Regions from separate parts of the Paenibacillus sp. UMB7766-LJ446 genome, predicted to be linked through region 1. Evidence: riboswitches for the same ligand, from Rfam matches in the RefSeq annotation. Region 1 holds a riboswitch; the other holds the start of a gene.

What was found. A riboswitch is a leader RNA that binds a small molecule or an ion and turns the genes downstream of it on or off. The one in region 1 is predicted to bind ZMP and ZTP.
Region 2: another riboswitch for ZMP and ZTP. It lies ahead of QP794_RS08435 (TIGR01440 family protein); the one in region 1 lies ahead of QP794_RS13710 (bifunctional 5,10-methylenetetrahydrofolate dehydrogenase/5,10-methenyltetrahydrofolate cyclohydrolase).

What each region holds. Positions count from the first base shown of each region.
Region 1 is NZ_JASOYM010000004.1:618,076-623,659, forward strand. Features, by position in the region: gene QP794_RS13690 (hypothetical protein) at 1-124, shown strand, start outside; gene QP794_RS13695 (hypothetical protein) at 158-859, shown strand; gene QP794_RS13700 (undecaprenyl-diphosphate phosphatase) at 944-1,756, opposite strand; gene QP794_RS13705 (DUF817 domain-containing protein) at 1,773-2,570, opposite strand; gene QP794_RS13710 (bifunctional 5,10-methylenetetrahydrofolate dehydrogenase/5,10-methenyltetrahydrofolate cyclohydrolase) at 2,708-3,559, opposite strand; ZMP/ZTP riboswitch at 3,611-3,691, opposite strand; gene QP794_RS13715 (MarR family transcriptional regulator) at 3,915-4,397, shown strand; gene QP794_RS13720 (nitroreductase family protein) at 4,409-4,993, shown strand; gene QP794_RS13725 (nitroreductase family protein) at 5,011-5,496, shown strand.
Region 2 is NZ_JASOYM010000003.1:52,051-57,634, forward strand. Features, by position in the region: gene wecB (non-hydrolyzing UDP-N-acetylglucosamine 2-epimerase) at 1-480, opposite strand, end outside; gene upp (uracil phosphoribosyltransferase) at 519-1,148, opposite strand; gene QP794_RS08430 (serine hydroxymethyltransferase) at 1,577-2,824, opposite strand; gene QP794_RS08435 (TIGR01440 family protein) at 2,869-3,462, opposite strand; ZMP/ZTP riboswitch at 3,602-3,683, opposite strand; gene QP794_RS08440 (low molecular weight protein arginine phosphatase) at 3,768-4,340, opposite strand; gene QP794_RS08445 (manganese efflux pump MntP) at 4,464-5,024, opposite strand; gene QP794_RS08450 (L-threonylcarbamoyladenylate synthase) at 5,196-5,584, opposite strand, start outside.

The DNA of each region.
Region 1 (5,584 bases):
TATGGTCTGGAAATCTGAAAAAGGTGATGCTTTTTTATTCCGTCTTCACAATCCAAAAGGGGAAGAAGCCTCCGATTTCGCTGGTCCAGTGCTTGTTTCCTTATCTACTGTTCAGGGAGAGTAGTAATGAGCGTTATCTGAAGGAGTGGACGTAGTAATGCAAACAATGCGAAGCAAACGAAGCAAACGACGAATTACAGTGATAGCTCTCTTACTTTTCCTATTGTGCATCGCATTTATTTATGTTAATGACAAGGCTGGTGGATTGTCCGATTGGCGCATGTCGAAGGCAATGGGAATGAGTGGAACCATCCATATTCCTATAGGAAAAACTCCTGAAGAAGCGATTGAGAGGTTTAGAGGTCATAATGATTCATTACAGATCATTCATCAAGAACCGGTAGACGGGGGAATGGTTTTGTTTAAACAAAAAACGAGTCAGGCAAATAGCAGCAATCTTCAGATGGAGTATGCGCGTAAAATAGTATTCGGCTGGAAGTGGGTGTGGGGTGGCGGATATTCCATAGGTGAATCATCTCAATTCACGTCAGCGCTGGATTATATGAGCATACCTGAATTAAGTCATATATCGAAACCTTTTCCTATGCTGTTCGGACATATATTAGACCCCGCTATTAAGCGTGTTGCCGTCGAGTTCAAAGAAAATGATAAACCAGTGGCTACCGAAGCTAAGTTGGTGGAGGTGGGCCCTGACAGCATAATCTGGTTTGTATTCCTGCCCTCGTCTGCAACTATTCCGTATGAAATCAAGGGATTCAACGACAGAGGAGAGCTTATAATCCATAAACAAATTGAAGATTCGAATGATATGGGTTCCATGGTTCTTGGAGAGAGTTAAGAAATAAACGTGTGGAGGATAATACAAAGGGAACAACCTCTTGATTAGAGGTTGTTCCCTTTTACGTTAAATGGATCTCCTGTTTTACAAAAAAATAAGTAAAAGAATTCCGACTACGAAGCAATAGTATGAAAAATAAATCAGGTTCCCTCTAGCCATAATTCCCATAAACCATCTCATTGAGAAGTAGGTAACGATAAGCGTAGTGATGAATGCTAAAATGTAAGGTATAGCTAGCTGTGTACGCTGCGGATCGGTTACGATGTCAGATGCACCTAATATTACCCCTCCAATGCTAATCGGAATATAGAGCATAAAGGAAAATTTCAAAGCCGTTTCCTGTTTCATCCCGACAGCGATAGATGCAATGACTGTTGCACCAGAGCGGCTTATCCCCGGAATAAGAGCCACGGCCTGAGCCAGACCTACCAGTACTGCGTCTTTCACCGACAAATCGCCATCTCTTTTCCGCCCGCGAAGGTTTCGAATGAGCCACAGAGCAACCCCGGTGATCAGTAAACTAATCGCAACCGTATAAACAGAAGTGAAAATTTCTTCAATTTTATCCTTGAATAGCACAGCTCCGATCGCAGCAGGGAGAGTACCAATGATTATGTATAGACAAAACATGAAATCTGCTCTGTACGCTGCATTGCGAGAGATTAGGAATCGCCAGCCTCCGACTATAAGTTTTTTGATATCTTCCCGAAAGATAAACATAATGGCAATCAGTGAGGCTGTGTTTGTCAAAATTTCAAAGGATAATCCATTCTGCTTCATGCCAAGCAATCGTTGAGCAATAATTAAATGTCCGCTTGAAGAAACCGGAATAGGCTCAGTAGCCCCTTGTACGATACCTAATAATACATATTTCAACCACAAAATAATGTCTTCCATTGTATCCTCCTACTTATTATTTTCGATGGGCTTTGACATATTTAAGCTGAGCAACAATGATGACACTAATGATAACCAAAAGGAACCACGAACTGATCTTGCTAAAACTAACCAGCTGCCAGGAGTCGTGTTGGTCAGGATATTTCCACCCATTAAAAAAGGTAGCTATATTTTCAGCCGTCCAGATGAAGAAACCTACGATGATGAAAGCGAGTGTAAGCGGCATACGATAGGTCGTTAATCGTACCTGATAGATGATCCACGTTTTTCGAAAAACAATAAACACAAGAGCGGTCAACCACCAACGAAAATCGGGAATAAAATGATGTGTGAAAAAGTTGATATAGATGGATCCACCTAACAGAACCGAAGATACAAACCCGGGCCATCCAGTCATGTCCATACGCAATCTGCGCCATATTTGACACATAAAGCTTGCTACACTTGCATACATAAATCCACTATAAAGGGGAACACCAAAGAGCTTGGTATATCCAGGCTCAGGGTATGACCAGGATCCCATCCACACTTTATACATCTCCAGCACCAAACCAATCACGTGAAATATACATATGACTTTGATTTCATCACGTGTTTCCAATCCGCTCCGGTACATAAGGTATTGCACTGCTAATAAAATCAGCAGAATGGCATCATAGCGATAAAGAAAGGGGATCTGAATTACGCTAGAGAGGGCCAACGTTCCAAAGATCGCCACAGGAAAAATGCAACTCATCGCTTGATGATAACCAAAATGCAGCAGCTGTACTAAAGGTTTCAAGTTATGTTTATCTCCTTCCCAAGCCTTGTTCATAATAATATAGATATGATCCGTTTGTAAAAAGAGAAAAAATGCTATATATATGTTCTTATTTTCAATTATAGCCGTATTCAAAGACAAACAAGGCCCCTCGTCAATCGGAGGGACCTTGTTTTTTTGCGCTATTTCATTTATGCATTTTCAGATAGCTTATAGGCAGATTTAATCGTATGTTCGATGAGCGTTGCGATTGTTACAGGCCCAACGCCGCCCGGTACAGGTGTAATGGCTGAAGAAGGAACAAAGCAAGCTTCATAGTCCACATCTCCGACATTCCCTTTGTTATAACCTGCGTCAATAACGACAGCACCCGGTTTAATCCAGTCTCCTTTGACAAACAGAGGTTTACCCACGGCTGCAATGACGATATCACCAAGCTTCACGATCTCTTCCAGGTTCACAGTTTTGGAGTGGCAGGTCGTCACCGTTGCATTCCGGTTTAGCAGCATGGCTGACACAGGCTTGCCCAGGATGGGACTTCTTCCGATGACCACCGCGTGTTTGCCCTCAATTTGAATATTGTAGAAATCCAGAATACGCATGATAGCCTGTGGTGTACAGGAAGGGAATTCGGCTTCTCCAAAAGCATTAAGTGCAAAACCGAGGGTCGTTACACCATCAACGTCTTTTTCGATACGAATGGCGTCAAAAGCTGCTCTTTCATCGATATGATTCGGGACAGGGTGCTGCAGCAAAATACCGTGTACGGAAGGGTCATCATTTAGTTTGTTAATTTCTTGAATCAATTCATCCGTGGTGGTATCCGCAGAAAGAACGATCTTTATGGAATGCACGCCTAAGCGAGCACAAGCATTTCCTTTCATACGCACATAGGTCGCTGAGGAAGGATCATCTCCGACGAGAATTGTAGCGAGACAAGGCTGAATGCCTTTTTCCTTAAGGATGCCAACCTTTGTGGCCATGTCTTCCTTCATAAAATCTGCTACCGTTTGTCCATTCAAGATCAGTGTGTCTGTACTCATTTTCACATCGCCCTTTCAACATAAAAAAGAGGCAAGGAAATAAATATTCCTTACCTCTGCCCAGGCGTACGGCTTATTACAAACCATATGCTCCCTCACGGTTCACCGTGTTCGCCAGTCACATATGGTCGTTTGAATTGTTTAAATTGATAGTACTTGAAAAAGAGCAAATGTTCAATAGGTAATGGATCTCTCTAAGATTCCAAATTTACTGGCCAGAGTTTATTGTTGATAACCGTTATCAATCATGATATATTGTTGTTAACGAGTAAACTATTTAAGATTGAATTAGTGAATAATATAGATTATTTAAGGTTTTATTATTGTTTACAAGTAAATAAGGAGCGATAGCAGAATGGATTCAAAAGATCAAACAAAACAGTTACTGTATGACCAATTTATCCGATTTTTACATGTATATGAGAATCACAAGGATACGGAAATCGAACATTTTCTAAGTATCGCCCAGCGGGAAAGCATCGACAAAATCCCTCAGCATTTGACTGCAGTTCATATGATAGATTGCATTGGCAGGCATGAACCCATTAACAATACGGGCATTGCCGAGGCGATGAATTTGTCCAAAGCAAGTATTACCAAGATCGGCAACAAACTGCTGGAGGAAGGATTCGTCAAACGCACGAAAATGAATGATAACAAGAAAGAGAGCTATTTCAGGTTGTCACCAGAAGGGAAAAAGATTTTTGAACTGCATGAACGTCTGCATGTACTTGAGGCCGAACGTTTCTATCGTTCCATGGACAAATATTCGGAACCAGAGCTGAAAATAATACATCAATTTCTTCAAGACAGCAGCATGGATATGGAATCCAGATAAACCAAAGGAGAGTGAAGCGCTTGAGTCTGGCCGAATTGATCAGGGAACGCAGAAGTATTCGTAAATGTAATGCAACCCCTGTGGAACAGGAGCTGGTTGTTGAATTGCTGCACAGGGCCACACGGCTTCAACCAATCGTTGACGCTGGTTCGTGGCGTGTTGTATATGCCGGAACTCCAGAAGCACGCAAACGGCTGGTGGACTGTATGCTGGAACAGATGTCGCAGAGCAAGCTCGGTAAGCTGATTCCGGGAAAACTGCTGGATGTGTTTAAAAAGAGATTCACCGATATTCCTGCCCATGTCATTGTTATGTCTGCTGTAGGGCCGGATCGTCTGACCGATGACCGCAATTTTGCGGTTGCCTGCGAAATGATGCAGAGCTTTCAACTGCTGGGATGGGAACGAGGGTTAGGCATGCTGTGGGATACAGAGTCCATGATTCAGCACGAAGGATTTTTCAAAGGAATTGGACTGCGTGAGAATGAAAGATTTGTTGGCATTCTTCATATAGGATACTTTGACAGAGCGCCAAGAAGCCGAAAAAGAACACCAGCTGAGCAAAAGTGGACTGTTTTACAGGGCCAGATTACGTAAAAGGGGAAGGTGTAAAAATGAAATTGTCCGATCTGGAAGGAGACATGCACAGTCCGCAAGATTTGTTGGATCGACCAGTATCGCAGGAGCTAATCCTTGAATTGCTTAATCACGCCGTATGGGCGCCAAATGATGGACTCCGTGAGCCGTGGCGATTTATTTTTGCCGATAACCGTAATGGGAAACTCATGCAGGGATTGCAGGAGCACGCGCCAGCGTATCTTCTGGTATTGGTGAAGGAAGAGGCCGATCACCATAAGCGGGAAGAGGACTTTGCAGCCGTATACTGCCTAATCCAAAATTTTCGCTTGCTTGCCTATGAACAGGGACTTGGTGTACGTAGCACGCTGCATGACTGGATGTACGACCGGAGCCGTGCTGAAACATTTGGCGTACTTGGCAACGAGCGTATTGCTGCGGTTCTGGAATTGGGATACGCTGCTGAACAGCCCAAAGGGAAAGCTCAGGTACCTGAACCTCAGCTTCAGTTCGAACTGCTGTAGTGTGAAGACATAGGGAAGAGAATTCAAATGAGTGAGGAAAGACCATGCCTTGAAAGGGATTGTCTTTCCTTTTTTTGTGTGTTTGTCA
Region 2 (5,584 bases), on a different contig from region 1:
GTTGGAAGACGACCAGTCCGTAGGCGCAAAATGCAAATCAGCAAGCACCCCGGTTAACTGACGGTTCATTTCTTCCGGGTATGGAGAGAGCTTGTTCCACGTCCGGAGGCCCGCTTCCACATGCCCCACCTGGATCTGTTGCAGGAACGCAGCATAGCTGGCTACAAACGTTGTCAGCGTATCCCCGTGAACCAATACGATATCCGGCTTTGCTTCACGCAAAACCGGCTCCAGACCTCCCAGCACACGAATCGTAATTTCATTCAGCGTCTGGCGGTCTTTCATCACATCGAGATCATAGTCCGGATGAATATCGAATACTTCAAGAACCTGATCCAGCATCTGACGATGCTGTGCAGTAACGCAAACGATCGATTCAATAGATTCGGGATGTTTCTGCAGTTCCAAAATAAGCGGAGCCATCTTGATGGCTTCCGGGCGCACCCCGAATATTGTCATGACTTTAATTTTCTTGGACATTGAAGCAAAGCCCCTTTTCTATTCAGCATGCAATATGCTTATTTAGTTCCGTACAGACGGTCTCCTGCATCTCCCAGTCCGGGAACGATATAGCCGTGATCATCCAGACGATCATCCAGCGCAGCGACGTAGATGTCTACATCCGGATGGGCTTCCTGAACGGCTTTGACTCCTTCAGGAGCTGCAACCAGATTCATCATTTTGATTTGTGTGCAGCCGCGTTTTTTGAGCACGTCAATAGCAGCAATGGCAGAACCACCCGTTGCCAGCATCGGATCGATGACAATCAGTTGACGCTCAGTTACGTCTGTAGGCAGCTTAGTGTAATATTCTACCGGTTGCAGTGTTTCAGGGTCACGGAACAGACCAACATGTCCAACTTTTGCAGCTGGCAACAATTTTACAACACCATCCAGCATGCCGAGTCCTGCGCGCAGAATTGGTACCAGTCCGAGCATACGTCCAGAAATAACTTTACCTTGTGTTGCAGCTACAGGAGTCTGTACATCAATCGTCTCCAGCTCAACGTCTCTTGTAATCTCGTAAGCCATCAACGTTGCTACTTCATCCACCAATTCACGAAAATCTTTCGTATTCGTACGCATGTCGCGTATAAACGTCAGTTTGTGTTGAATCAAAGGGTGATCACATATTACTAATTTTCCCATCTAATTTGTCCCTCCGGTATGTTCTTCATGTTCAGCATTACCAAATATGCCTAATCATCATTCATAGGCCCCGATAAATCCTGTATATTATATCATCACCCACACCGAATTACACCATCAAAGGGCACCTAATCATTACAGAAAACCGAATCCTACAAAAACAGGACCGGAAAAATGAGTCTTCCGGTCCTGTTTGCTCGTGCTGTTATATCATTGAGTAGGTAAAAATTATAAATACAAGTGATGCTCCGCAAACAGATTGCACCTTCGATCGCTGTTATCCCCAGATTTTTTTTGATTCCCCTTAAATAAGGAGAAAATCAGGGGATAAAGGCGAGCGCTTCGCTTCTCCGGTTGCATTCTGCCAGCTTCGTCTTTTGTATTCCAATTTATAAAAACTCAAAAGAAAGCAGCATGAGCAATGTTTTTTAGTATTTAAGGTCAGTGTAGAGTGGGAATTGGTCTGTCAGTGCAGTCACTTCCGCACGGGCTTCGTCCAATTTCGCTGTATCTTTAGGGTTTTTCAATGTTTTAGCAATAATTTTACCAATCGCCACCATCGCTTCTTCGTTCATACCACGGGAAGTCGCCGCAGGTGTACCGATCCGGATACCACTTGTTACAAACGGGCTGGTCGGATCAAACGGAATGGCATTTTTGTTCACGGTAATACCGATGGAATCAAGTACATGCTCAGCTTCCTTACCTGTGATATTCACGCTGCGTGTGTCGATCAGCATCAAGTGGTTGTCTGTACCACCGGATACGATGTTCAATCCTTCAGCAATCAACGTTTCAGCCAGCACCTGTGCATTTTTCACCACATTTTGTGCATATGTTTTGAACGAAGGTTGCAGTGCTTCACCGAAGGCTACCGCTTTGGAAGCAATCACGTGCATCAGAGGTCCACCTTGGGAACCTGGGAATACCGCTTTATCAATCGCTGCTGCCCATGCTTTGCGGCACAGAATCATACCACCACGAGGTCCACGCAGCGTTTTGTGTGTTGTTGTTGTTACGAAATGCGCATGTGGAACCGGGCTTGGATGCAATCCGGCAGCTACCAGTCCTGCAATATGAGCCATATCCACCATGAACAAAGCGCCTACATCATTGGCGATGGAAGCAAGCTTTTCAAAATCAATGATACGCGGATATGCACTTGCACCTGCAACGATCATGCGAGGACGATGTTTGAATGCAGCTTTGCGCACTTCATCGTAATCAATCAGGAACGTATCTTCTTGTACACCATAAGCCACGAAATTGTACAGCAAGCCGGAAGCATTAACCGGGCTACCATGTGTGAGGTGTCCGCCATGCGCAAGGTTCATGCCCAGTACAGTGTCACCTGGTTTCAAAGCCGCAAGATATACTGCCATGTTCGCTTGTGCACCGGAGTGAGGCTGAACATTCACATGTTCTGCTCCAAACAGTTCTTTGGCACGGTCACGTGCAATGTCCTCAACGATATCGACATGTTCACAACCACCGTAGTAACGTTTACCTGGATAGCCTTCAGCGTATTTGTTCGTAAGTACAGATCCAAGAGCCTCGATAACCGCTTCGCTTACGATGTTCTCGGATGCGATCAGCTCGATGTTGTTCTGTTGACGTTTCAGTTCAAGATTCATCGCTTCCAGTACTGCCGGGTCATTCTTGCGCAATTGTTCCATGATTAAATTCCTCCCAGTTTATAAGTGAATTGGTTGAATAAAAATTAGTCACAAAATGTCGAATCCGGTTGCTCTTCCATGCGATACACTGCGCGCTCGCCACCAATCAACTTGGGACGGGTCAACGCTGTAGTTACACGGGCATCACCAATGTAGCGGAGTGCTGTACGGTAAGGTACTGCCACATGCCGCAAGTGCATGCCAATCATCGTCTCGCCAATATCCAGTCCCGCATGGGCCTGCACATGTTCAGCCAGGCATGGATCGGTCAGCGAGCGATACGCTGCGGATGCCATGGAACCACCTGCTTTGGGCACAGGTACTGCACCCACTTCAGTCAATCCAAGACGTGTAAGCAGAGAACGCTCCATAACCAGTGCGCGGTTCAGGTGCTCACAACATTGGAATACAACATCAAAACCGAACTCCTGCTGCACCTCGCGTATACCCGCAAGAAGCTGCTGCGCCACTTCAACTGCACCGCTTGTACCAATCCGTTTGCCTGCGACTTCACTTGTACTTGTACCGATCACAACAATCTGTCCAGATCCAAGCTGTCCGGCAAGCGCCAGTTCACGCAGTATGGATGCAGTCTGTTCATGCAATCCGGGTTGTTCCGAATCTAATTCAATAGTCATCCTATCGCCTCCCGATAAAATCATGCCCGGCTTCCTCTTGGCTGCCCTTCGTATTCTTGCATGGCATTTCAGGTACTATTATAGCGAATAATCAGATGAAAGACGAAAAAAAGAGCAGTCTGCGGGTAACGCAGAATTGCTCTTTTGCCCAGGCGACCGGCCGTTTGTTCCGGTGCTCCATTGTGGTTGTGCCCACTTCGTCGCCAGTTACACCGGATCCCTGTTTTCCCATTCATCATAAAACAACCTGCGTTTAAAATCAACGACTAATTTACATCCCATGTCCGCTTTAATATGGCTTCCAATTACTCCAACTTGTCCAAAAGTCTGTCGAGCGCGGTCCGAATCTCTGCCGCAGCAATGTTGTAATCGTCGCGACTGCCGCCAAACGGGTCCGAAATGTCAAAGCTCGGAATGCGCTGCCTAATCTCGATCGCCCGCTCACGTTCAGATGCCAAAATCTCCTGACCGAGCGCACGTTTCATCTCCAATGTCGCGAACAGGCTGTCCAGTTCCTGAAGATCACTCAGAACTTGCTCGTCATTTTCGACGTATTCTTTCAAAGTATATGTCTTGTGTACCGAGTCAGGAAAAACCTGAATAACATGCTGTTTATGACTGCGTGTCAATGTGAGAATCAGATCGGCCCAGCCAACCAGGTTCGCGCTAAGAAGCGTCGAATGAGGTGGTCCCTCCACGTTGTGATCCCTTAATACGGCCTCCGCATGACGGGAAATCGGCATGCCCGTTGTTGCGGCTACACCTGCGGAACGAACGTCCACTTGAATGCCCCGCTCAGACGCCAGTTTACGTAAAAGTCCCTCCGCCATGGGGCTGCGGCAGGTATTCCCTGTACATACAAACAAAATATGTTTCATTGTGGTTAGCCTCCCCATTTTGCATATGTTGTCGAATCATGTTGAAACCCCATCTGATCCAATGAACCTCATACCTATATATTGAAGACTGCACTAGGCTGTAATTATAGTTAACGTTATATTTTAAAATATAAACAATAGTCCAAAAGCGAGCAAGATTGCTCCGCCGACCGCTTCTCCATAATCCCCCATGTTCTGGCTCACACGCCGTCCCAACAGCAGACCCATAACGGACATTAATCCACCGCATACGCCAAAAGCCAGCACTGTTAACACCAAATCACTGCTGAACATGCCGAGCGAGACTCCAACGGAGAATGAATCCACACTGACACTCAGAGAGAATAGAATCACACCGAGCAGAGAGCGATGATCCACCAGTTTGGTGTCTCCCTCCCGGAAAGCGTTCAAAATCATATGGGCACCGAGCAGGACCAGCAAACCGCCAGCTGCATACGTCGTAATGTCACCAAGCAGGGAACTGACGTATTTGCCCGTATACATGCCGATGAGCGGCATGATGATGTGAAACAAGGCCGTTACGGTACTGATTCGCAATACGTCTCTCAGACGAATGCCCTTCATGCCAATCCCGATGCCGAGTGAGAACGCGTCGAGTCCGAGTGCGACTGCCATGATCAAAATGGTTACCAACTGCCCTACATGGGCAGACACATCCCACATCCCCATACCCCCAAGTCACGTAAAGGTTCTTGTACACCATATGCGGACAAGGACCTAAACATAACCTGAGGAGATTTTTTGCATTCGTAGCATTCAAAAAAAAGAGATTGCTGGTCGTGGTGTGTAGAGGGAGAAGAAAATACATGCCTGACGAAGCCGTGGAAAAGGGGGCTATCGGTTACCGACCTGTATGAGTCGGTGACCTGCCGCCTTGAGCAGCCGGTTCATGACGGCTGCTCCCAGCCCTTCGCGCGAGCAGGCTTCAGCCACAATATATGTGGCTCCCTGCTCATCGCAGCTGCGCAGCACGGCGTACAGCCGGCGCGCTGCCTCCTCCAGCTCGCTGGCTTCGCCCAGCGAGAACACGGCATCGGCGCGGTACTGCTCCGCGTGCTCGGCGAACGCCAGCACTGCGGTGCGCTCCCCGCGCTGCGCCGCCTCTGCGAGGGCGGCGCTGATCCAGGCCGCCACCGCTGCGGGCGGCCCCTCCACCACGCACAGCGCACCTGTGGGCGCGTAGTGCGTGTACTTCATGCCCGGCGAGCGCGGCGCCGGGCTGT